Regions from separate parts of the Kitasatospora sp. NPDC022856 genome, predicted to be linked through region 3. Evidence: predicted binding sites of a transcription regulator. Region 3 holds the regulator's gene; each other region holds the start of a gene.
The links. Region 3 encodes HrcA, which represses chaperone genes, less so after heat shock. Its sites were predicted from a motif close to TTNGCACTCNGNNNNNCNGAGTGCNAA; they were not measured.
Positions count from the first base shown of each region.

Region 1: a site for HrcA is predicted at 1,603-1,629, ahead of ACZ34W_RS10130 (FmdB family zinc ribbon protein). Genes of this name have one in related genera too.
Region 2: a site for HrcA is predicted at 2,216-2,242, ahead of groL (chaperonin GroEL). Genes of this name have one in related genera too.

Region 1 covers NZ_JBVHHE010000006.1:256,031-262,297, reverse strand. Annotated here, with positions in the region: gene ACZ34W_RS10135 (MFS transporter) at 109-1,386, shown strand; gene ACZ34W_RS10130 (FmdB family zinc ribbon protein) at 1,641-1,979, shown strand; gene mscL (large conductance mechanosensitive channel protein MscL) at 2,551-2,964, shown strand; gene ACZ34W_RS10120 (hypothetical protein) at 2,975-3,244, opposite strand; gene ACZ34W_RS10115 (sigma-70 family RNA polymerase sigma factor) at 3,369-4,340, opposite strand; gene ACZ34W_RS10110 (phosphatase PAP2 family protein) at 4,871-5,731, shown strand; gene ACZ34W_RS10105 (carbon-nitrogen hydrolase family protein) at 5,785-6,267, shown strand, end outside.
Region 2 covers NZ_JBVHHE010000006.1:79,451-85,717, reverse strand. Annotated here, with positions in the region: gene ACZ34W_RS09335 (hypothetical protein) at 1-336, opposite strand, end outside; gene groL (chaperonin GroEL) at 437-2,059, opposite strand; gene ACZ34W_RS09325 (cold-shock protein) at 2,475-2,678, opposite strand; gene ACZ34W_RS09320 (ubiquitin-like small modifier protein 1) at 3,282-3,560, opposite strand; gene thrC (threonine synthase) at 3,623-4,909, opposite strand; SAM riboswitch class I at 4,927-5,059, opposite strand; gene ACZ34W_RS09310 (glucosyl-3-phosphoglycerate synthase) at 5,209-6,267, shown strand, end outside.
Region 3 covers NZ_JBVHHE010000001.1:524,957-531,223, reverse strand. Annotated here, with positions in the region: gene ACZ34W_RS02410 (DUF3097 domain-containing protein) at 1-114, opposite strand, end outside; gene pspAB (PspA-associated protein PspAB) at 146-730, opposite strand; gene htpX (zinc metalloprotease HtpX) at 760-1,680, opposite strand; gene hrcA (heat-inducible transcriptional repressor HrcA) at 1,941-2,975, shown strand; gene dnaJ (molecular chaperone DnaJ) at 3,052-4,191, shown strand; gene ACZ34W_RS02385 (16S rRNA (uracil(1498)-N(3))-methyltransferase) at 4,276-5,025, shown strand; gene ACZ34W_RS02380 (S41 family peptidase) at 5,152-6,267, shown strand, end outside.

The DNA.
Region 1 (6,267 bases), on a different contig from region 3:
ACCGCGGACACCCGCGCCGCCCTGGCCACCGACACGCTCCCGGACACCCGGCCGGGCACCGGGGCCACCACCGACCAGGGCGCACCCGCCCGCGTCGGGTACGGCGCACTGCTGCGCACCCCCGGGGCCTGGACGTTCCTGGCCCCCGCCTTCGCCGCGCGGCTCCCGTACGCGATGCTCAGCCTGGGCATCGTCCTGCTGGTGCTGGACACCCACGGCTCCTACGGCACGGCCGGCAGCGTCGCGGCGGTCTCCGCCGTCGCCCAGGCCTTCATCGGCCCGCAGACCGGCCGGCTGGCCGACCGCTACGGCCAGGCCGCCGTGCTCGTCCCGACCGTGATCGTGCACGCGGTCTCGGTCGGCGCGCTGATCGCGCTGGCCCTGGGCCACGCCCCGGTCTGGACCCTCTTCCTCGCCGCCGCCCCGGCCGGCGCCAGCGTGCCGCAGGTCGGCGCGATGGTCCGGTCCCGCTGGGTCGCCAAGCTCTCCGCCGAGGGTGCGGCCGGCGGACGCTCGGCGTCCGCGCTGTCGGCCGCCAAGCTCAACACCGCCTTCGCCTTCGAGTCCGTGACGGACGAGTTCACCTTCGTGATCGGCCCGGTGCTCGCCGGCGCCATCGCCACCTCGGTCACGCCCGCCGCCGGGCTGATCGCCGAGGCCGCGCTGACCGTGGTCGGCGGACTGGCCTTCGCCGCCCAGCGGCGCACCGCGCCGGCCCGGCACCCGCACCAGCCCGGCGTCCGCCGGGTCTCCGCGCTCTCCTCCCCCGGCGTCCGGCTGCTGGCCGGCGCGTTCCTGGGCGTCGGCACCGTCTTCGGCGCCATGCAGGTGTCGGTCACCGCGTTCACCGAGTCGGTCGGCCAGCCCGGCGCCAACGGCACCGTGTACGGGATCTTCGCCGGCGGCTCGATGCTGGCCGGCGTGCTGTACGGCATGGTCGCCTGGCGCCGGGCCGCCCGGCACCGGATGCTGGCCAGCTACGCGCTGCTGGTCGTGGGCTGCTCGACGCTCTGGGCGATGCCCAACCTGGTCGCGCTGTCCGTCGCCGGGCTGGTCTGCGGCCTGGCCATCGCACCGACGCTGATCACCGGGTACACCCTGGTCGAGACGCTGGTCGCGGACGGCGCCAAGACCGAGGCCTTCACCTGGCTGACCGGTGCCATCGGGCTGGGCCTGGCGGCCGGGTCCACGGTCGCCGGACGGCTGATCGACGGACACGGGCCGTCGGCCGGGTTCCTGGTGCCGATGGCCGGTGCCGGGCTCGGCCTGGTCGCGCTGGTCGCGCTGCGGTACCTGCTGATCGCGCCGGGCGTGGCGAGCACGGTGGTCGCGGGCGCGAACGAGCGGGGCTCGGCTCCGCAGCTGGTCGGGGCGGCGAAGGGCTGAGCGGCGGGGCTCGGGGCGACGGGTCGGGCGGCGTCCGGCGGCGTCGGGTCGGGTCGGACGCGTCCGGCCGGTCGGGCGGCGGGTCCGGGCCGGGGCGGCGGCCCTCGGCGGCCGGCTTCCGGCGGGCGGGGGAACGGGTGCTTCGGCGCGCCCCCGGCTCATCTCACATTCGAGTCGCTGGACTGATCCAGCGGAATGCCGCATCATTGACCATCGTTAGCACTCATCAGGCGAGAGTGCCAGGAGGAAGACAAGTGCCCACGTACCAGTACCAGTGCACCGAGTGCGGCAACGGCCTGGAGGCGGTGCAGAAGTTCACCGACGAGGCGCTGACCACGTGCCCCGACTGCCAGGGACGGCTCCGCAAGGTCTTCTCGGCCGTGGGTGTGGTCTTCAAGGGCTCCGGCTTCTACCGGACCGACAGCCGATCCTCGTCCAGCAGCTCGGTGGGCACCGGCTCGTCGTCGAACTCGACCTCGTCGGGTTCGTCCTCGTCCGGCTCGTCGTCGGCTGCTTCGACCTCGTCCTCGTCGTCCTCGGGCGGCTCGACCGCTGCCGCGAGCTCGGCTCCGGCGGCGAAGCCGGCCGGCTGAGACCAGACTTCGGAAGGCCCGTGGGCCCGCGCCATCGCGCGGCCCGCGGGCCTTTCGCGTGCCCGGGCGGAGGCAGGCCGCTCGCGGTCAACCGCCAATGGGCCCACTACCCCGTTCGGGTGTACAGAGTTGTCCACAGGGCCGAGTTGTCCACAGGCCTGGGGACAGGACTTCCACCCGACCCCTGGGCCGCCCAGAGTGTGCGTCGGAAGAGCCGGCCCGCACCCCGGGCCGGCGCCCCGCGACCACCGGTGGTGCCCATGTCGACCACGAGCCTCCCCCCGCGATTCCCGCCGCTCCCCGCCCCGGCCGTTCCGCCCCGGCGGGAGGTGCCGCCCTTCGCGCCGATCCGGCGTGGCGGTGGCCGCCTCCACCGGCTCCGCCGGGCCGCCCGGCACCGGCTCGGGGTGCCCGCCCTGCTGCTGGTCGCGCTGTCGGCCGCGCTGGCCGTCGGGCCCGCGCGGGCGGGTCTCTCCCCTCCGGGCGCCGCGTCGGTCAGCCGATCGGGTTGTCAATCGGAACACCTCGAAGCTCACCCGTGACCGGACCACGACTTCGTCGTTCACGCGGCATGAAAGGCTTCAAGGAATTCCTGCTGCGCGGAAATGTCGTCGAACTCGCCGTCGCCGTCGTCATCGGCGCGGCGTTCACCAACATCATCAACGCCTTCGTCAAGGGCGTGATCAACCCGATCGTCGGCGCCTTCGGGGCCAAGGACCTGGGTGCCTACAGTTCCTGCCTCAAGGGCCCCTGCGAGCTGAGCGCGACCGGCGAGGTCACGTCCGGGGTCCTCATCCTGTGGGGCTCGGTGCTGAGCGCCCTCCTGCAGTTCCTCATCACCGCGGCCGTCGTGTACTTCTGCCTGATCCTGCCGATGACCAGGCTCGCCGCCCGGCGCAGAGGCATCACCGAGGTCCAGGCGGAGGCCGAGCAGGTCCTGCTGCTGACCGAGATCCGCGACGCGCTGGTCACGCGCCAGCGCTGAGCACTCCCCGTCAGTCGCCGTGGTGCGGCGGGCGCTGGCTCAGGTACCAGTCCAGCCCCCGTCCTCCACTGTCCGCCGCTCCCGGGCGCCCGCCCCAGCCGGCGTCGGTGTCGTCACTGGACTGCTGGTCCAGCGGGTCCCGGAAGACCAGCCGGCCCATCGTCGCGGCCTTGGGGTCGTCGGACGCCTTCACGGCCTCCGCGGCGTCCGTCCTGCCCCCGCCGTCCTGCCTGGGCTCCCGCTCGGTCACCGGCCCGCCTCCGTCTCGCACATCGTCCACTCCTCCAGCCTAGAAGCTCCCCGCGCCCGCGCCGACCGCCGCCGGGGACGCGTGAGGGCCCCGGTGCGGAGCGATTCCGCACCCGGGGCCCCGGTACGCCGGCGAGGTGGCGGCGGGGAGGCCGTCAGGCGGCTTCGAAGCCCGCGTGGTCGGCGATCCGCTTCAGCTCGGCCAGCGCGTGCTTCTCGATCTGGCGGATCCGCTCCCGCGTCAGCCCGTGCTGCTTGCCCACCTCGGTGAGCGTCCGCTCACGGCCGTCCTCCATCCCGTAGCGCGACCGGATGATCGAGGCCGTCCGGTCGTCCAGGCGCCCGATCAGACCGTCCAGCTCCTCGCGGCGGAGCATGACCATCACGGCGTCCTCCGGGGACGTCGCCCCGGTGTCCTCGACCAGGTCGCCGAACTGGGTCTCGCCCTCGTCGTCGACGGACATGTTGAGGCTCACCGGGTCACGCGCCCAGTCCAGGACGTCCTTGATCCGCGCCTCGGTGGTGTCCAGCTCGGCCGCGATCTCGGCCGGCTCCGGCTCGCGGCCCAGCTCCTTGGACTTCTCCCGCTGGACACGCCGGATCCGGCCCAGCTCCTCGACCAGGTGGACAGGCAGCCGGATGGTGCGCGACTGGTCGGCGATGGACCGGGTGATGGCCTGCCGGATCCACCAGGTGGCGTAGGTGGAGAACTTGAAACCCTTGGCGTAGTCGAACTTCTCCACCGCCCGCACCAGGCCGGCGTTGCCCTCCTGGATGAGGTCGAGCAACGGAAGGCCGCTGCGCGGGTAACGCCGCGCGACGGCGACGACCAGCCGGAGGTTGGAGCGGATGAAGACGTCCTTGGCGCGCTCGGCGTCCTCGGCTATCGCCTCCAGCTCCTCACGCTTCACACCCTCGGGGAGCTCCGCCTCCTCCAGCAGGTGCTGGGCGTACACACCGGCCTCGATCCGCAGCGAGAGCTCGACCTCCTCGGCGGCATCGAGCAGGGGCGTCCTGGCGATCTCGTCGAGATACATACCGACCAGGTCACGGTCGGCCTCAAGGTTGGTCGGGCGGGCCGCGCGAGTCCGGTCGGCCCTGTCGCGAACGACGGCACGGGTGGCCATGCTTGCTCCCTTTGCTGGAATTGCCGAGGTCTGCCTGCCTGCCCCCAAGAGGGCAAGAATGCGGGCCCCGCGGGGCTCACACGTAACGATCCAACGAACAGATTCCGGACAACATTCCCAAGTCGCTCAGATTCTTCCGCCGATGCAGTATGCTGCCGGTTTTCACCCCGCCACTGGACGGAGCGTGACCGGGCCGGCACCACAGGTGCCGGCCGGGCGGTCCACACGGCGCGGTCCACCGAAAGCGGTCGGCGGGACCGCGGGTGCGGCCCCCCGACGCCTTGCCGCTGCGCGGCCGCCCATGCCGGGGCCGCCGGCGCGCTCCTTTGCGGACCCTTCACTCCGGAGAACCCGCGGGCAGCCGCGCGCGTTCCCGCCCGGCCCCGCCGGAGCCGCCGCTGCCACCGGTTCCGCACCCCGGAGCCGCCCCGCGCCCGCACCCCGGCGCACGCAGATCCTCCGCACAAAAGATGCCAAATCGCTATCGCGCAGGCGTCCGATCAGCACAACGCACTGGGAAGGTGTCAGCCATGCACCTGACCAACAGCTCGCTTCTCCTCACCCCGCGTAATCGCCACCTGCTCCGGCACGTGGCGCTCGCGGCGGGCTGTACCGCGCTGTTCGCGGTCCTGGCCACCCTGGTGCAGACCGGCTGGTCCCCCCTCGCCCGCCTGGACCAGGGCTGGGTGGACGACATGCACCGCTACGCCCAGGGCCGAAGAGTGTGGGTCGCCTCGGTGCAGATGCTCACCGACATCGGCGGCACGATCACCATGCGTACGCTGCTCGGCGCCGCCACGCTCTGGCTCTGGCTGATCGGGGCCCGGGTGCTGGCCTGCTGGGCGGCGGCCCAGGCGCTGGTCGGCTGGGGCTTCCTGTGGGTCCTGAAGCTCTGCCTCGACCGCCTGCGGCCGCGCTTCCCCGACCCGGTCGCCCACGCCGGCGGCCCGGCCCTCCCTTCCGGGCATGCGATGGCCTCCGTGATCACCTGCGCCGTCCTGGTCGGGCTGGTCTGGCACCGGTCCTCGCGCGGCGGGCGGATCACCGCCTGTTCGATCGCCGCGCTGACCGTGCTGACGATCGGCTGGACGAGGGTAGCCCTCGCCGTCCACTGGCCGAGCGACGTGCTGGGCGGCTGGCTGGCCGCCGGGATCGTCCTGGGCGCGGTCACCGTGGCCGTCGAGCTCTGCCGGCCCGGCGCGCTGGCCCGGGACGTCCGGCGGGTCAACTGGCGGACCAGGCCGAGGGTCCAGCGCGTCCTCGTTTCCCAGACCGCCCCCGCGCCCTACGACCCGGCCTTCGACCCGGCTTTTGATCCGGCCTTCGAGGAGGCCGGCGAGCGGGCCGGCGAGCGGGCCGGCGAGCGACCGGACGGCGCGGTCAAGCCCTAGCGCGGGTCCCCCGGCCTCGGGCCGGTCCGCCGGGCCCGCCTAGCCTGGCCTTCATGCCGCTTCCCTCGACGCCCGACCGACCCGCTCCCGCCCCCGACTTCCCCGACCGGCCGCTGCGGATCGCCGCCGCGCAGGCCCAGGCGGTGGCGGGCGACCTCCCCGCCAACGTCGCGACCGTCGCCGACCTGATCCGCGAGGCCGCCTCGGACGGCGTCCGCCTGGTGCTCTTCGCCGAGAAGTTCCTGTCCGGCTACGAGCCCGAGCTGATCCGGACCGACCCCCTCAAGTACAGCGTCCAGCCCGGCGATCCCCGGCTCGCGCCGATCGCCGACGCCTGCCGGGAGACCGGCACGGCCGCCGTGGTCGGCGCGGCCGTCCGGGACGCCGACGGCGAACTGCGCATCTCCGCCCTGGTCTTCGGCCCCGACGGTGCGCTCACCACCCGGTACGACAAGCAGTACCTCTTCAAGACCGAACGGGACACCTACCGCCCCGGGACGACGGGCTGCACCCTCCAACTCGACGGCTGGCGGCTC
Region 2 (6,267 bases), on a different contig from region 3:
CACCGCCCCCGCCTTGCCGCAGACCCAGTGCGGCTCCGGCCCCAGCTCGGGCTCGACGCCCAGCGCGTGCGGGTCACCATCGGCCGCGCACGAGGTGCAGAGCGGCCAGCGGCCGTAGGCCTCCAGCAGCGCGTCCTGGACGTCCTGGGCGACCAGCCCGAGCACGTACTCGGCGCCGTCCGGCCACTGCTCAAGCCACCACCGGCGGTGCGTCACGGCGTCCTCGACCAGCGACACCACGGCGGCGTCCGCCACGTCCCGCGCGGTCAGGTCGGCCAGGATCAGCGCCCGCGCGTTGTGCAGGGCGGTCTCGATGTCATCAGCGGTGGCAGCCATCCGTCCATTGTCCCAAAACGGCGCCGGACACAACGCCGCACGGGCGGCTCCCCGAGGGGAACCGCCCGTGCGATCGGGAAACGACCGATCCCGGAGGGGATCAGAAGTCCATGTCACCGCCCGGCATGCCTCCGCCGGCGGCCGCGGCGGCCTTCTCCGGCTTGTCGGCGATGACGGCCTCGGTGGTGAGGAAGAGCGCCGCGATGGAGGCGGCGTTCTGCAGCGCGGAACGGGTGACCTTCGCCGGGTCGATGATGCCCTCGGCGATGAGGTCGACGTAGGTGTTGGTGGCGGCGTTCAGGCCGTGACCGGCGGGGAGGTTGCGCACCTTCTCCACCACGACACCGCCCTCGAGGCCGGCGTTGGTCGCGATCTGCTTGATCGGGGCCTCCAGCGCCACGCGGACGATGTTGGCACCGGTGGCCTCGTCGCCCTCCAGCTCCAGCTTGTCGAACGCGACACCGGCCTGCAGCAGCGCGACGCCACCACCGGCGACGATGCCCTCCTCGACGGCGGCCTTCGCGTTGCGGACGGCGTCCTCGATGCGGTGCTTGCGCTCCTTGAGCTCCACCTCGGTGGCCGCGCCGGCCTTGATGACGGCCACGCCGCCGGCCAGCTTGGCGAGGCGCTCCTGGAGCTTCTCGCGGTCGTAGTCCGAGTCGCTGTTCTCGATCTCGGCACGGATCTGGTTCACGCGGCCGGCGACCTGGTCGCTGTCGCCGCCACCGTCGACGATGGTGGTCTCGTCCTTGGTGATGACCACCTTGCGGGCGGTGCCCAGCAGGTCGACGCCGGCGTTCTCCAGCTTGAGGCCGACCTCCTCGGAGATCACGGTGCCACCGGTGAGGATGGCGATGTCGCCGAGCATGGCCTTGCGGCGGTCGCCGAAGCCCGGGGCCTTGACGGCGACGGACTTGAAGGTGCCGCGGATCTTGTTCACGACCAGGGTCGACAGGGCCTCGCCCTCGACGTCCTCGGCGATGATGACGAGCGGCTTGCCGCTCTGCATGACCTTCTCCAGCAGCGGGAGCAGGTCCTTGACCGAGCCGATCTTGGAGTTGGCGATGAGGATGTACGGGTCCTCGAACGTCGCCTCCATCCGCTCCAGGTCGGTGGCGAAGTAGGCGGAGATGTAGCCCTTGTCGAAGCGCATGCCCTCGGTGAGCTCGAGCTCCAGACCGAAGGTGTTGCTCTCCTCGACGGTGATGACGCCTTCCTTGCCGACCTTGTCCATGGCCTCGGCGATGAGCTCGCCGATCTGGGTGTCGGCGGCCGAGATGGAGGCGGTGGAGGCGATCTGCTCCTTGGTCTCCACGTCCTTGGCCTGGGCCAGCAGCTGGTCCGAGACGGCCTGGACGGCCTTCTCGATACCGCGCTTCAGGGCCATCGGGTTGGCGCCGGCGGCGACGTTGCGCAGACCCTCGCGAACGAGCGCCTGGGCCAGCACGGTGGCGGTGGTGGTGCCGTCACCCGCGACGTCGTCGGTCTTCTTGGCGACCTCCTTGACGAGCTCCGCGCCGATCTTCTCGTAGGGGTCCTCGAGCTCGATCTCCTTGGCGATGGAGACACCGTCGTTGGTGATCGTGGGGGCGCCCCACTTCTTCTCCAGCACGACGTTGCGGCCCTTGGGGCCGAGCGTGACCTTCACCGCGTCGGCGAGCTGGTTCATGCCACGCTCAAGGCCGCGGCGAGCTTCCTCATCAAAGGCGATGATCTTGGCCATCAGAAGTGGTCCTCCGGGACACGGTCGACTGCTCGGACCAAGGGGTGCCCGCGACGGACGGCCCTGGTGTGCGGGGGTCCTTTCCCCTACCGCTCCCGGGGGCCTCACCGACCCAGTCCGCTGTCACTCTCACACTGTGAGTGCTAACGCCAATGATTAGCACTCCGGGTAGGCGAGTGCAAGCCCAATCGCCCAACCCGCGAGCCGCGTCCGCCCCCTGCGGCCGCCGTCGGCGAGCCCCCGACGGGCCGCCGCCGGGCCGCCGCCGGGGTGTCCGGCACCCCCGCGCCGGACGCCGCGCGGGCCCCCGCCGGACATGCCGACGGGCCCGTACGACATGTGTCGTACGGGCCCGTCGTGAAGCAAGAGGTGCACCAGCCGAATGGGCCGAGCCGAACTCCTGGGGTCGGAAAGGTCAGACCGCGGCGCGGACCATGTCCGCCTGCGGGCCCTTCTGCCCCTGAGAGATCTCGAACTCGACCCGCTGGCCCTCCTCAAGGGTGCGGTAGCCGTCCATCTGGATCGCGCTGTAGTGGACGAAGACGTCCGCACCACCGTCGACCGCGATGAAGCCGTAGCCCTTCTCCGCGTTGAACCACTTGACGGTGCCCTGAGCCATTCCGAACTCCCCTAGTGCTGTGCTGGCCCTTCACGCGCCCGCAGGTCGCGGGCCCGGGTCTGGTTTGAGGCCGGCCCGGGGAACCCCCCCTGGGCGCAGCCGTGCACGCCACAATCGTCCGCGGAGACCACCGGAAGGCCTCCGGTGAGCGGGTGATTGCGTCGACCGCGGCTGAATGTATCCGGATCGACGCCCTCTGCAACAGGGTCAACCGCTGGGAATTCCCTAGGTCCACCAGGGGACAGGCCAGACCAAAGCGGGAGGAAATCGGCATTTCACGCCGGACATAGCGGACGAATTACTCAAATGCCTTCGAGAATTCTGACATCGGCCTGACATGTTTCACGGTCACGGCCCCGGCGCCGGTCTCAGCGGCCGGACAGACACCGGCGGTACGGGCGCGGACGGAGTTCGAGTACCGGCGCGAGGGGGGTGGCGCGGCCCTCTTCCCGGACGAGCCACACTCTACTCCCCCGGACCGCGAAATATTCCCGCCGGAATGCGGCGGGCCGCCCGCGCGTACGGAGATCGGAATTCCGTACGGGCGGACGGCCCGGTCGAAAACGGGTCGGCCGATGAAAGGCCTGGTCGGAAAGGGGCGGATCAGCAGCCGCCGGCCACCGCCGGAATGATCGAAACGCTCGCGCCGTCCTTGATCTCGGTGGCCAGGCCCTCGGCGAAGCGGACGTCGTCGTCGTTGACGTAGACGTTGACGAACCGGCGCAGCTTGCCGGCGTCGTCCAGGATCCGGGCGGCGATCCCGGCGTGGTTCCGCTCCAGGTCGGCGATGACGTCGCCCAGGGTGGCGCCCTCGGCGGCCACCTCGGCGGCGCCGCCGGTGTAGGTGCGCAGGATGGTCGGGATGCGGACGGTGGCGCTCATGGGGGATCTCCTCGGGCGGTGCGGCCGGGCGGCCGGTACGGGCTGCGGGGGCGGCGGGCGGGTCAGGCGGACGCGAGGCCGGCGTCGCGGAACGAGGCCAGCGTCGGGCGGATGACGGTGGTCATCCCGGAGTCGGAGACGGCGTCCAGCGTCTTCAGGCCGTCACCGGTGTTGATCGCGACGGTCTCCTTGGCCGGATCCAGCTGTCCGGTCTCGACCAGCTTCTTCAGCACGCCGACGGTCACCCCGCCCGCGGTCTCGGCGAAGATGCCCTCGGTCCGGGCCAGCAGCTTGATCGCGGCGACCACCTCGGCGTCGGTGACGTCCTCGACCGCCCCGCCGGTGCGCCGGGCGATGTCCAGCACGTAGGGGCCGTCGGCCGGGTTGCCGATCGCCAGCGACTTGGCGATGGTGTCCGGCCTGACCGGCCGGATCACGTCCTGGCCGGCCTTGAAGGCCGCCGACACCGGCGAGCAGCCCGCCGCCTGGGCGCCGAAGATCCGGTACGGCCGGTCCTCGACCAGGCCCAGCTTGATCAGCTCCTGCAGGCCCTTGTCGATCTTCGTCAGCTGCGAGCCCGAGGCGATCGGGATGACGATCTGCTCCGGCAGCCGCCAGCCGAGCTGCTCGCAGATCTCGTACGCCAGCGTCTTGGAACCCTCGCCGTAGTACGGGCGCAGGTTGACGTTGACGAAGCCCCAGCCCTCACCGGCCGGGTCGCCGATCAGCTCCGAGCAGAAGCGGTTCACGTCGTCGTAGTTGCCCTCGATGCCGACCAGCTCGCCACCGTAGACACCGGCCATGACGACCTTGCCCTGCTCCAGGTCGTGCGGGATGAACACGCAGGACTTGAACCCGGCCCGGGCCGCCGCCGCGCCCACCGCGCCGGCCAGGTTGCCGGTCGAGGAGCAGGAGAGGGTCGTGAAGTGGAACGCGCGGGCCGCCTCGATCGCGCAGGCGACCACCCGGTCCTTGAAGGAGTGCGTCGGGTTGCCGGAGTCGTCCTTGACGTGCAGCTGGGCGGTGAACCCGAGCTCGCGGCCCAGGTTGTCCGCCTTCACCAGCGGGGTCCACCCCGGGTTGAGGTTCGGCTTGTCGGCCACGTCGGCCGGGACGGGCAGCAGCGGGGCGTAGCGCCAGATCGACGCCGGACCGGCCTCGATCCGCTTGCGGAGCTCCTCCGCGCCCTCGCTCCCGAAGTCGTAGGCGATCTCCAGCGGCCCGAAGCACTCCAGGCAGGCGAAGCTGGGACCGAGCGGGAACCGGGTACCGCACTCCCGACAGGACAGTGCGACGGCGGGACCGAGATCAACGGTCGCGGGGGCGGCTGCGGCGGTGTCGATAGCCATGATGGCGGAGGCCTCTCTCCTCATCTTCCCCGTGACGCGGGCGCGCCACAGGCCGGAATTGGCACCTGTCCCGCCGGGGCCGGAGGCCTGCCGTGCGAGAAGGTTGCCGGGACGTCAACGGGCCGTTCCCTCAGTCCCTCTGGATGAGCTCTGTGAAGTTGTGGTCCTGCTCAGCGGCGACCCCGGCGTGCGAAGGTCCGATCGCTGTACGAAGACTGTATCCGAAGGCGTCAACCCTGAACGGGACCGTCCGCCACGCGAGATGCCCCGTCCCACCCCGATCCGTCGAGGAGAGTTCCGTGCCCGCCGAACCGACACCCGCGCTCCTCCCGAAGGCGGCGTCCTGGCTGCGCCGCCGCTCCTGGAGCGCGGCCGACCGCCCGGTGGGCGCCCTGCTGGCGGCCAAGCAGGCGGCGGGTCGGGCCGGCACCGTCAGCGTGGTGCTGCCCGCCCTGGACGAGGAGGCCACCGTCGGCGACATCGTCCGCACCGTGCGCCGCGAGCTGATGGAACGCCTGCCCCTCGTCGACGAACTCGTCGTCGTCGACTCCGGCTCCGTCGACGGCACCGCCGCCGCGGCCGCCGGGGCCGGCGCCCGGGTCGTCCACCGCGACGACATCCTGCCCCGGCTGCCCGCCTCCCCCGGCAAGGGCGAGGTGCTCTGGCGCTCGCTGCTGGTCACCAGCGGCGAGATCGTCTGCTTCGTCGACGCCGACCTGCGCTCCTTCGACCCCGCCTTCGTCTCCGGCATCATCGGCCCGCTGCTCACCGAGCCGGACATCCAGCTGGTCAAGGCCATGTACGACCGGCCGCTCGAAGTGACGAACGGCTCCGGCTCCGGCGACGCCGCCGTGGTCCCCTCCGGCGGCGGACGGGTCACCGAGCTGGTCGCCCGCCCCCTGCTCAACCTGCACTGGCCGGAACTCGCCGGTTTCGTCCAGCCGCTCGGCGGCGAGTACGCGGCCCGCCGCTCGCTGCTCGAACGGCTGCCGTTCCCCACCGGCTACGGCGTCGAGCTCGGCCTCCTGGTGGACGCCCTGGAGCTCGCCGGCCTGGACGCCCTCGCCCAGGTGGACGTCGGCGTACGCCACCACCGCCACCAGGACAGCCAGGCGCTCGGCCGGATGGCCGCCACCATCTACCGCACCGCCCTGGAACGCCTGGACCGGACCCACCGGCTGAAGGCCTCCGCCGACCTGGTCCACCCGCTGCTCACCCAGTTCACCCGGGACCCGCGCACCGCGGCCGGGCCCCCGGCCGGCGGCGCCGCCATCTTCACCCCGCACACCCATGCGATCACGGCGGAGGAACGGCCCCCGATGCACACCGTCCCGGAGTACGCCGCCCACCACGGCCAC
Region 3 (6,267 bases):
GAAGCCGGTCGCGGCCTCCTCGACCACGAGGTCCCGGTCGGCGGGCACCTCGGGGGCGGGCTGCTGCCGCTTCCACGGCGGGGTGAGGTCGGGTCCGTACTGGCGGCTGCGCATGCAGGTGACTATAGGCAGGCCCGACGGGGCGTCACAGGCCCGGCGCGCCCCAGACCGGGAACCAGCGGGTGAGGTCCTTCTCCAGCCGCAGGTCGTTCCCCAGCATGGCGTTGACCTGCAGTTCCAGCGGGCTGTCGCGCTTCTCCCCGCCGCCCGGCACCGGCGCGAACGGGTAGAAAGTGCCGCGCTTGTACAGGTAGACCAGCGCCAGCGGCTGCCCCTCGGCGCCGCGGAAGGCCACCAGCGAGCAGAGCAGCTGCGGGCCGAAGCCGTTCCCCTCCAGCTCGCTGTTGACCGCGTGCAGGTCGTTGACCAGCTCCGGCAGCTCCTCGGGGGTGTGCCGGGCGAGCAGCCAGGAGTAGCCGTAGGCGTCCTTGGAGGCCTCCACCGGGACGCCGCCGCGCTCGGTGTCGGCGTCCAGCAGGGCCCGGACCTGCCGCTCGACCTCGACGAAGGCGCCGCCCTCGACCGAGGAGAAGCAGACCGACCCGACGCCGGTCGGCCGGAAGCCGGCCGCCGCCTCCAGGGTCAGCGCGGCCGAGGGCACGCCGAACAGCTGGTCGAGGTCGGGCCGGACGGGCTTGGTGCGGCCGAACAGTGCGTCCAGGATTCCCACGGCGGTCCCCTCCGGGGCGTGTCGTCGGCTCAGCGGCCGAGCTGGGTGGAGATCTTCGCCAGCTGCTCCAGCCGCTGCTCCAGCGAGGGGTGGGTGGAGAACAGCTGCGAGGCGGCCTCCCGGGCGCTCAGCGCGGGGGCGAAGTAGAAGGCGTTGTACGGCTGGGCCTGGCGCAGGTCCTTGGTCGGGATCGCGGCGATCTGGCCGGTCACCTTGGTGAGCGCCGAGGCCAGTGCGCTGGGCCGGCCGGTGAGCTGGGCGGCGGCCCGGTCGGCGGCCAGTTCCCGGTAGCGGGAGAGCAACCGGGTCAGCAGGAAGCTGATCGCGTACACCACCACCGACACCAGCGGGATGACCAGCGCGGCGATCGCGGCGTTGGAGTCGTTGCTGTTGCGGCCGCCGCCCATGAAGCCGCCGTACATCGCGATCCGGGTCATCGCCCCGGCCAGTACGCCGAGGAAGCCGGCGATGGTCATCACCGCGACGTCCCGGTGGGCGACGTGCGACAGCTCGTGCGCCAGGACGCCCTCCAGTTCCTCCGGTTCCAGCCGCCGCAGCAGCCCGGTGGTGACGCAGACCACCGCGTTCTGCGGGTTGCGGCCGGTCGCGAAGGCGTTCGGCATGTCGTTGTCGGCGACCGCCACCCGGGGTTTGGGCATGTCGGCGAGGGCGCAGAGCCGGTCGACGGTGCCGTGCAGCTGGGGGTACTGCTCCGGGGTCACCCGGTGGGCGCCCATCGCCCGTTCGGTGATCTTGTCGCTGAACCAGAACTGGGCCACGAACAGCCCGCCGGAGATCAGCACGATCAGTGGCCAGGCGCCGCGCAGCAGCGCGATCAGCAGGCCGGTGAAACCCACGTACAGGAGCCCGATCACGAACATGGTCCCGACCATCCGGCCGGTCAGGCCGCGGTCCGGGGCGAAGCGGGTGGGCTGGCCCGAGGTCGACATCGCTGGTCCTCCGTTCGCCGTTCGCTATCGATGCTGCCACCCGGCCGGTCCCGCGGCATCACCCGCGCGCCGCGCGATGCGGGCAGGATCACCCCGGCGGTGCCGTTCCTGCCGTCGGACCCGGGCCTTACACTGGCAGGTACGGTTCTGGCACTCCTCTGTTCAGAGTGCCAAAGGCCGCGGTCCGCCCGGCGGACCGCACCATGCCGGAACGACACACGTCACCACGGACAACGTGCGAAGAGGGAGGTGCGTGCCCCATGGCCGGTGAGGTCCGCCAGCTCGACGAACGCAAGCTCGCCGTGCTCCGCGCCATCGTCCAGGACTACGTGGGCACCGAGGAGCCGGTCGGCTCCAAGGCTCTCGTCGAACGCCACAACCTCGGGGTCTCCCCGGCCACCGTCCGCAACGACATGGCCGCGCTGGAGGAGGACGGCTTCATCCACCAGCCGCACACCAGCGCCGGGCGGATCCCCACCGACAAGGGGTACCGCCTCTTCGTCGACCGGCTCGCCGAGGTCAAGCCGATGAGCGCGCCCGAGCGGCGGGCGATCCGGCACTTCCTGGACGGCGCGGTGGACCTGGACGACGTGGTCGCCCGCACGGTCCGGCTGCTCGCCCAGCTCACCCGGCAGGTGGCGGTGGTCCAGTACCCCTCGCTCTCCCGCTCCACGGTGCGCCACATCGAGCTGGTCGCGCTGGCTCCGGCCAAGGTCATGCTGGTCCTGATCACCAACACCGGCCGGGTCGAGCAGCGGATGGTCGACTGCCCGGGTCCGGTCGGCGAGGTGGTCCTCGCGGACCTCCGTGCCAAGATCAACACGAGGGCCGTCGGCGTGCGGCTGCCCGACGTGCCGGGGCTGCTGGACGAGCTCCCGGCGATGTTCGAGGCGGTGGACCGGCCGGCCGTCACCATCGTCCTGGCGACGCTCTTCGAGGCGCTCGCCGAGCAGAACGAGGAGCGGATCATGCTGGCCGGCACGGCCAACCTGACCCGCTTCGGCCACGACTTCCCGCTCACCATCCAGCCGGTGCTGGAGGCGCTGGAGGAGCAGGTCGTCCTGCTGCGCCTCCTGGGTGAGACGGCGGACGCCGGGATGACGGTCCGGATCGGCCGGGAGAACGCGTACGAAGGGCTCAATTCCACCTCGGTCGTCTCGGTCGGTTACGGTTCGGGCGACGAGAGCGTGGCCAAACTGGGTGTGATCGGTCCGACCCGGATGGACTATCCGGGCACAATGGGGGCGGTGCGAGCGGTGGCACGGTACGTGGGCCAGATCCTGGCCGAGTCGTAGGGAACGACCGGTGTCACACAGGTGACACCGGTACCAGTCGCAAGCACTTCTACAGGCGGAACAAGCGGAGCATTTGGTGGCCACGGACTACTACGCGGTACTCGGCGTCCGACGGGATGCGGGGCAGGACGAGATCAAGAAGGCGTTCCGGCGCCTGGCGCGCGAACTGCACCCGGACGTCAACCCCGACCCGAAGACGCAGGAGCGGTTCAAGGAGATCAACGCCGCCTACGAGGTCCTCTCCGACCCGCAGAAGCGGCAGGTCTACGACCTCGGCGGGGATCCCCTCTCGCCCAACGGCGGAGGCGCGGGCGGCTTCGGCGCGGGCGCGGCCGGGTTCGGCTTCTCCGACATCATGGACGCGTTCTTCGGCGCGGCCGCCGGTCAGCGCGGCCCGCGCTCGCGCACCCGGCGCGGCCAGGACGCCATGATCCGGCTGGAGATCACCCTGGAGGAGGCCGCGTTCGGCACCACCAAGGAACTCCAGGTCGACACCGCCGTCACCTGCACCACGTGCAGCGGCGAGGGCGCCGCCCCCGGCACCTCCGCGCAGACCTGTGACATGTGTCGCGGCAAGGGCGAGGTCTCCCAGGTCACCCGGTCCTTCCTGGGCCAGGTCATGACCTCCCGGCCCTGCCCGCAGTGCCAGGGCTTCGGCACCGTCGTGCCGACCCCATGCCCGGAGTGCGCCGGCGACGGCCGCGTGCGGGCCCGCCGCACCCTGACCGTGAAGATCCCGGCCGGTGTCGACAACGGCACCCGGATCCAGCTGGCCGGCGAGGGCGAGGTCGGCCCCGGCGGCGGCCCGGCCGGCGACCTCTACGTCGAGATCGCCGAGAGCACCCACCCGACCTTCCAGCGCCGCGGCGACGACCTGCACTGCACGGTCACCATCCCGATGACGGCCGCCTCGCTCGGCACCCAGGTGCCGCTGCAGACCCTGGACGGGCTGGAGGAGGTCGACATCCGGCCCGGCACCCAGTCCGGCCAGTCGATCCCGCTGCACGCCCGCGGCATCACCCATCTGCGCGGCGGCGGCCGGGGCGACTTGATAGTGCACGTCGAGGTGCAGACGCCCACCAAGCTCGACCCCGAGCAGGAGGACCTGCTGCGCCGGCTCGCGGTGCTGCGCGGCGAGGAGCGGCCCTCCGGGCAGTTCGCGCCGGGCCAGCAGGGGCTGTTCTCCCGGCTGAAGGACGCCTTCAACGGCCGCTGACCGTACCGGCGCCCGGTGCCCCGCTCCCGGCGGGTCACCGGGCGCCGTCGTTCCCCCGTCCGTCCCCCCACTCCAGGAACCGCCATGACCGCGCCCGTGTTCGTCGTCGAGACCGCGCAGCTCGCCTCCGCCGCCCCCGGCGCGGTGGTCCGGCTGGACGGCCCGGAGGGGCGGCACGCCGCCGCCGTGAAGCGGCTGGAGCCGGGCGAGGCGGTGACCCTGGCCGACGGGCTCGGCCTGGGCGCCGACGGCACCGTCACGGCCGTGCACGGCAAGGACGCCGTCGAGGTGACGGTCGCCGGGGTCCGCCGGGAGGCCGAGCCGGCGCCGCGGATCGTCGTCGTCCAGGCGCTGCCCAAGGGCGACCGCGGCGAGCTGGCGGTGGAGACCATGACCGAGGTCGGCGTGGACGTGGTGATCCCCTGGGCCGCCTCCCGCTGCATCACCCAGTGGAAGGGCGAGCGCGGTGCCAAGGCGCTCGCGAAGTGGCGCTCCACCGCCCGCGAGGCGGGCAAGCAGTCCCGCCGGCTGCGCTTCCCCGAGGTCCGCGAACTCGCCACCACCCGCCAGCTGGCGTCCGTCCTGGCCGGGGCCGCGCTCGCCGCGGTGCTGCACGAGGACGGCGCCGAGCCGCTGGCCGGTGCCGCGCTGCCCGGCGGCGGGGACATCGTGCTGGTGGTCGGCCCCGAGGGCGGGGTCTCCCCGGAGGAGCTGGCCGCCTTCGCCGAGGCCGGTGCCAGGCCGTACCGGCTCGGGTCCTCGGTGCTGCGCACCTCGACCGCGGGAGTGGCCGCCGGCGCCCTGCTGCTGGGCCGCACCGGCCGCTGGGGCTGAGCGGGCCGGTCGCCGCACGGACCGTTCGTCCCCCGGTGGTTCGTTCCCCGGCGGTTCGTCCCCCGTAGGGGGCGGCCTGCGCGAAACCGGAGGCGCGCCGCCCCGGCGGGTGCGTAGGGTGCGGCTGTGAGCGAATCCCCGAGCACCCCTGCCGGCGCCTACCTGCGCCATCCGCACCTGCACGGTGACCTGATCACCTTCGTCGCGGAGAACGACGTCTGGCTCGCCCCGCTGGACGGCGGCCGGCCCTGGCGGCTGACGGCCGATCACGTCCCGGTCCGCCGCCCGCGCTTCTCGCCGGACGGCCGGCACATCGCCTTCGTCTCCACCCGGGACGGCGCGCCCGAGGTGCACGTCGCGCCGGTGGACGGCGGCCCGTCCCGGCGGCTGACGTACTGGGGCAGCGACCAGACGCAGCTGCAGGGCTGGACGGCCGACGGCAGCCCGGTCGCCACCACCTCCGCCGGACAGGCCACCCTGCGCCGCACCTGGGCCCATGCCGTACCGCTGGACGGCGGCGAGCCGCGGCGGCTGCCGTACGGGCCGGTCGGCGGCGTGGCGTACGAGCCGGGCGGCGACCGGGTGCTGCTGCTCTCGGCGGCCGGTGCGGAGCCCGCGCGGTGGAAGCGCTACCGGGGCGGCCGGGTCGGCAAGCTCTGGATCGGCGCCGAGCGGTTCGCCCGCGTCCACGAGGAGCTGGACGGGCACATCGAGGCGCCGCTCTGGGTCGACGCGCCCGGCGGCGCCCGGATCGCCTTCCTGGCCGACCACGAGGGCGTCGGCGAACTCTACTCCAGCCTCCCCGACGGCAGCGGCCTGCGCCGCCACACCACCTCCCCGGAGGGCTTCTACGCCCGCGGCGCGACCAGCGACGGCACCCGGGTGATCTGGCACCGGGCCGGTGACCTCTGGCTGCTGGACGACCTCGACGGCGCCGAGCCGCGCCGGCTGGACGTCCGGCCGTCCGGCCCCCGGGCCGGCCGGCGGCCCCGCCCGGTGCCGGCCGCGCACTGGCTGGAGAGCGCCGCCCCCGACCGCACCGGCCGGGCCGGCGCCGTGGTGGTGCGCGGCAGCGTGCACTGGCTGCCGCACCGGGAGGGCCCCGCCCGGGTGCTGGACGAGACGCCCGGCGTCCGGGCCCGGCGGGCCCACGTGGTGCCGGGCGAGGACGGTGCGCAGGGCGTGCTCTGGGTGACCGACGCCGACGGCGAGGACGCCGTCGAGTACGCCCCCGCCGTGCTC